DNA from 2 places in the Oribacterium sp. FC2011 genome. Region 2 is predicted to be linked to the other one. Evidence: riboswitches for the same ligand, from Rfam matches in the RefSeq annotation. Region 2 holds a riboswitch; the other holds the start of a gene.
What was found. A riboswitch is a leader RNA that binds a small molecule or an ion and turns the genes downstream of it on or off. The one in region 2 is predicted to bind FMN.
Positions count from the first base shown of each region.

Region 1 (3,356 bases), on a different contig from region 2:
GTTGCTGCTACGGCCTGACTGCTCAGACTTATATTTCCCAGCGTAGCATCCACAACTCCAATCTTTTCAGTTGAAACAGCCTCAGTTTTCTCTTCGTTTGCAACAGCTTTTTTTGTATTGGATGCCTCTATCGTGTCTGCCGCGTTTATAACGGGTATCGTAACCTTTGAAGATTCTGATGATGAAGCTGACGATACATTTTGTGTCGTGATAGTCTCTGCGGTCTGGACATTGACAGCAGCTGTTATAACCGGTGTAACAGCTTTGCCTGAAGCGACTTCAGAACCCGGCTCAACGCCGATAGCAGCAGACGATTTATTCTGACTGTTTGATGTTGTATATGCAGATGTGGAAGAGGGCAGTGAAGAAACTGTCACTACATTGTCCGCCATCGCAGGTATCGCAAAGCCGGATATCATAACCCCGCTTAACATCATTGATACCAATAACTTACCCGGTATTTTATTCATAACTCTAACCCCTTACTTTAGGATACAGGTGTTTTTGAAGATCATATGGCTATCCATTCATTACGCGAAGATCCTGAAATAAGCACCAGTCCCTAAGTTCATTATATTCCAAAAGGCACTTGCAAAATGTTACATTTATTCTACGTTTTTCCATCAAAACATGTATAAGAGATTCACTGTCTCCCGGAAAAATCAAAAAAATGGAGCCCATATCAATGACCTCTATACAATCATTGATATGGGCTCCGATTTTCTTAGTGAAAACCGTTATGCACTAAAATTAGTTAGCGCCGTGAGTTGCCTCATATGTTGCATTGGCAATAGCTGCTAAATCAGCTGAAGTAACTACAGGTGCTACAACTACTGTATTGCCTGCTAACTCTTCCTTTGCAAGCTCAATAGTGTTGTTAGCCTGAGCTGCTGCTGCCTTGGAATTGGCAATTCTTGACTCTGTTGTGTTCTGAGCAAGCTTGATTCCCTGTGAAGCGTTTGCAATTGCTGCAGCTGCTTCCTCACCACCTACTGACTGAACATAAGCATCCCATGAAGCCATGATAGCATCATGCTTTGCATTAGCGTCATTGGCAGCAAGAGCTGATCCTGAATATGGATCAATGTTGCGAACCTGTGATGATGCAAATGCAGGAACTGCCATTGAAGCTGCGATTACGCCTGTCATTGCGACAGCTAAGATTTTCTTAGAAGTTTTCATCTCAATATACCTCTTTTGCATTTTTTACCACTTTGGGTGATACATAATTACCTTGCCTATTATACAGCAAATAATTAAGATTTCCATAATTTTTTCAATATTTTTACAAAAAATGTACTTAATCATTTCGAAATACACTTGAAACAGTTCTCACCAACGAGAGTGGTCCCCCGTGGATTTTCCCAGGATTTCTCATAAAAATGTATTGTGAACCCTCACCGTATACAAAATCACCTGTTGACAGTCCTGCCTTCTGATGCTAGTCTAAAGTCAGAAAACGAAATAAGTTCTTCGGGGCAGGGTGTGATTCCCTACCGGCGGTATAGTCCGCGAGCCTTTGTGCATGAACCGGTGTGATTCCGGTACCGACAGTATAGTCTGGATGAGAGAAGAAAACGTGAAATAAACGACGATTTATCTCAGTACCCGAATTTCAGGTACTGAGATTTTTTTCGTTACCGGGCATTTCCGGTTCGATTATAGATCGAAATTTCAACCATCTCAAAGAGCTTGTTTCCTCAATTATCATTATAATTTTGGAGGACAACATTATGACAAACAGATCAAACATTCAGAAAATGGTTTACACCGGACTTCTTGCAGCTCTTGCGGGAGTGCTCATGTCCCTTGAATTCAGCATTCCTTTCTTCCCGCCGTTCTACAAGATAGACTTCAGTGATATGCCGAGCGTAATCGCACTTTTCACTCTCGGACCATTTTCCGCATTCTTTGTTGAAGTTTCAAAGCTTCTCATCAAGCTTTTCACAGTGGGAACAAACAGCATGTATGTAGGTGAGGTTTCAAACCTTCTTGGAGCGTTTATTTTCATCGTTCCTATGTGGCTCATGTACAAGAAGTCTGATAAGTCCATAAAGAGCATTGCCATCTTACTCATCACCAATGTTTTCATCCGCACCGCATGGATGTGCTTCTGCAATGCTTTCATCACACTTCCTATGTATGCCAAGGCCATGGGCGTAAGCATTGACGATGTTGTGGTTATGGTATCTTCGGTAAATCCTCTCATCAAGAATCTTCCGACCTTTATCATCCTTGCAACAATTCCGTTTAACCTCATCAAGCTCACTTTGGTTTACACACTTTCATATGTGATCTTCAGCAGAGTAAGGGCTGCTGTTCCAGGGTTTCGTTCAATGAACAGCGCAGCACAGGCATAACTTCAGGTTTTATGGAGACATTTATTTCCATATCATAAGATCATCAGGTGGCGAATGTTTCCGATCCGGAGGCATTCGCCTTTTCTTTACTGTAGTGAAGACCGGGTAAAAGAGTTTCCGTGAGTCCCCGGGGCTTTAATCAGTAACCTTATTTCACCTTCAAACAGGAGACTATCATGATTCAGAATTACAGAGATTTAACCAGAAAAGAAATGGAAGCTATCGACAAGGACCGAACTATGGTCCTCATACCTCTCGGCGCCATAGAACAGCATGGGTCGCAGGCACCTCTGGGCACAGATTCAATGATAGCGGAAGCGATGCCCAAATACGTTAAAGAAGAGCTTGAGAAAATCGATCCTGATTTCCCCATGCTCATTTTTCCTGTAATCCCGGTGGGACTTTCCATAGAGCATCTTAATTTCTCCGGCTCCGTTTCCTTTAAGCCGGATACCTACTACCACATGCTTTATGACATTGCTGAGTCTATACAAAATCACGGCTTCAAGAAGCTTGTTTTCCTTATTTGTCACGGAGGAAACCGTCCGGTGGCTGATATTCTTTCAAGACAGCTACGTCATGATTTCGGAATCTTCACCTTTGTTCTGACATCAGGTGCTTTCCTGGATCCTGAAGTTCAGGCCACCATAAGCCCGGATAATCATTGGGATTTCCACGGAGGAGAGATGGAAACCTCCATGATCATGGCGATTCACCCTGAAACCGTCAAACTTGAGCTTTCGGAAACCGGCTACAAAGACGGAGGCTACAAAGGAAAGAAAATCCTGAATTTTTCAGGTGAAGCTGCCATCAATTGGATGGGAGAGGACTTAAGAACTTCCGACGGAAAGCCTATCGGAATCGGAGGCGATCCCCGTGGCGCCACATCCGGAAAGGGCGAGATTATTTTCAGACGTTCCGCAGAAAAACTTGCAAAGGCACTCCTTGAAGTCCGGGACTGGGACATTAACGCATAAAACCCGTAACAGTTCAGCC
Region 1 is NZ_JNJM01000008.1:60,207-63,562, reverse strand. Features, by position in the region: gene T357_RS0107975 (hypothetical protein) at 1-470, opposite strand, end outside; gene T357_RS0107965 (hypothetical protein) at 751-1,182, opposite strand; FMN riboswitch at 1,466-1,580, shown strand; gene T357_RS0107960 (ECF transporter S component) at 1,734-2,360, shown strand; gene T357_RS0107955 (creatininase family protein) at 2,537-3,337, shown strand.
Region 1: linked by a shared signal. The riboswitch ahead of T357_RS0107960 (ECF transporter S component) and the one ahead of ribD (bifunctional diaminohydroxyphosphoribosylaminopyrimidine deaminase/5-amino-6-(5-phosphoribosylamino)uracil reductase RibD) in region 2 are both predicted to bind FMN.

Region 2 (3,356 bases):
GGAGAATTTTAATACAACCCCCTTTTTATTTGTGGGTTCCGGAATGTCTAGAAGATATCTAAATCTTCCAGATTGGAAAGGACTTTTAAAGCATTTTGTTAATCAGCTAGGAAAGGACGAATTTGCATATAATGCTTTTGAAAATAAAGCAAAATCTGATGAATGCAAGGCTGGAATTATGCCAAAGATTGCTGAGTTAATTCAAAAGGATTACGATGCAAAATGGTTTGCAGAACCTGCTATTAGAACATCTGATGAACACGCATTAGAAGCGATACATAGAGGGGTATCTCCATTTAAGGTTGAAATCGCAGAGTATATAAGAAACAATTGTCTGAGGCAAGATAGTTATAAAGAGGAGTTAGATGAACTCAGGCAATTGTCTGAAAGGAGTATATCAGGGGTTATTACTACAAATTATGATAAACTTCTTGAACAAATTTTTGGTGGATATTCCACTTTTGTAGGACAAAATGAGCTTATTTTTTCTGCATTACAAGGTGTGGCTGAAATATATAAAATACATGGGGATATAGATAAGCCTGATAGTATAGTAATCAATGAGGATGACTATGTTGAGTTTGAATCTAAAAGCGCATATCTTGCAGCAAAGCTTCTTACGATTTTTATGGAATATCCAATAATATTTATGGGCTATTCTATAAGTGATTCAAATATTATCAATATCATAAAAGCTATAGTTGAATGCTTAAATGATGAGCAGCTTAAAATGTTGGAAGATAGATTTATATTTGTAGAATATAGGGAAAATTTTGTTGGAACTGAAATCACGCCTTATGTGATTATGGCAGGAGATAAGCCTCTTTCAATGAAAAGAGTAATACTGTCAGATTTTATGCTATTATATAAGGCTTTAGAGAACAAAAGAGCAAAATTGCCTGTTAAGATTTTACGAAGATTTAAACAGGAGATTTATGACTATACTATCACAAGTGTACCAACGGGACATTTGAGAGTGGCAGCATTGGACGATAAAAGGGTAGGAGATGAGGAATTAGTTTTATCAATTGGAAAAATGTCGGATTACGGACTCAAGGGACTTAGTGGAATAAGACCAAATGAGTGGTATAGAAATGTCATATTAAACGATCTTGATTTTGCAGCTGATGATCTTTTAGAATATGCATTTCCTTCGTTGATAAAGCAGAACTCAGGCCGATTACCAATAAATAAATACTTAAATGAGGCTACTAAGAAATTCGAGGAATGTGAAAAAGTTGCTGCAGCATTGGACTTTGAACACATCATATCCAATACAATAAAGAGAAATAGGAGATGTTTAGGTCAATATACATCAGTGATGCAAATATGGAATCAAGAGAAATCATCGTTAGAAAGAGCGACAAGATTGATTTCACATCTGCCTGAAGACAAGATAGATGTATCTGAACTAGAAAAAGTATTACAAGAAATTTTTTCTAATGATGCTAATGTATTAGAAACTGCTCCAGATGGAACAAGAAGCCATATTAGAAGACTGATATTGGTGTATGACTATTTAAAGTGGCGGAAATAAAAAGAACTTCACGACTAAAGCATTTGTAAACAAACACCGCTCGTGAAGCCCTTGTAATTCCGTCATCAACGCTTTTGAATTAAGCATCTATAAATAGACACCGAACGCAAAAACGCTATGTAATCTAGTTCTTGTTAATTATACAATTAGGATATGATTATGTAAATATGTTTTTGATATTTGGAGCAGCTTTGTATTCTCAGTAACTTGAATAATGTCTACGGTAAATAAATTGCTTTACATGAACGAAATAATGGTATATGATTCCAAAAGAAACAGATGATTAAATCATCTTTAAAAATGAATATGATCTTCGGGGAAGGTGAAATTCCTTATCGGCGGTAAAGCCCGCGAGCCTTATGGCAGGATCCGGTTAGATTCCGGGGCCGACAGTATAGTCTGGATGGAAGAAGATAGAGAAATCGAAATATCGGTTTTCTTTTTGCTAGGTATATCAACCCCGAAACAGTTATGTTTCGGGGTTTTTTTATGAAAAAACGATTTACTTTAGCTCTTATAAATGAATGTTCAAATAATATTGAAATGTTTCAGGATTTCAATATTTCTTCTTCCTTCTCATCACCTCTTAATGCTGTTTTTCGAGTCTTAATATTTGACATTCAGATGTAAGCTTATTGGCTAATAAAAAATATTTTATGTCTTAAGAATAGGCAGTTCCCAGGATCAGAGAGGAGTCCCATTGGAAAATGAAAAATATATGCGTCGTGCAATTGAGCTGGCAAGGCTGGGAGAAGGATGGTGCCATCCAAATCCTTTGGTCGGAGCGGTAATTATAAAGGACGGAAACATTATCGGAGAAGGGTTTCATGAACGGTACGGAAGTCTTCACGCAGAGCGTAATGCTATAAAAAATCTGTCTGAGAGTGCGGAAGGTGCAACACTGTATGTGACACTGGAGCCCTGCTGTCATCACGGGAAGCAGCCGCCCTGTACCGAAGCTGTTCTGGAGAGCGGGATAAAGAAGGTGGTGATAGGTTCCCGGGATCCAAATCCGAAGGTGGCAGGAAAAGGAGTAAGGTTTCTGAAAGAGAATGGGATCGAAGTGGTGGAGGATTTTCTAAAGGATGAGTGTGATGAACTGAATCCGGTTTTCTTTCATTTTATGACCACAAAAAAGCCTTATGTCACTATGAAGTATGCCATGACCATGGATGGAAAAATCGCAACAAAAACCGGCAGATCCAAATGGATCACGGGGGAAGAGGCGAGAAGGCGGGTTCAGGAAATGAGACATGCTCATATGGGGATAATGGTGGGAATAGGAACTGTTTTGGCAGATGATCCTATGCTGAATTGCCGGATACCGGGAGGAAGGTCACCTGTGAGGATCATTTGTGACAGTCAATTGAGAATTCCGCTTGATTATGAAATTGTAAAGACAGCTGATGATTACAGCACCATCGTGGCTTGTGGTTTTCCCGGGATTCCCGTTGGTGAGTTAGATCCGGAGCACGATTTTTCCCATGATATATCTGAAAACCTGATCATGGGTGATAGTCATGAGGATTCAGGATTTCATGAAGATCTGTGTTTAAGAGATATAGCTTTCAAACTAAAGGAGCTTGGTAAAGCCGGGATCACGGTCATCAATTGTTGTCCGGAAGAAAGGATAACCGAGTCCGGTGTTGATCTCCAAAAACTGATGACTATCCTTGGTGAAAGAGGAATCGACAGCATACTTCTGGAGGGCGGAGGAACACTCAACGAAAGCGCATTGAAGGCAGGAATCGTAAATGAAATTGATGCTTTTATCGCACCAAAGATTTTTGCCGGTAATGCAAAAACTCCGGTCATGGGT
Region 2 is NZ_JNJM01000007.1:48,745-52,100, reverse strand. Features, by position in the region: gene T357_RS0107085 (SIR2 family protein) at 1-1,537, shown strand, start outside; FMN riboswitch at 1,843-1,956, shown strand; gene ribD (bifunctional diaminohydroxyphosphoribosylaminopyrimidine deaminase/5-amino-6-(5-phosphoribosylamino)uracil reductase RibD) at 2,238-3,356, shown strand, end outside.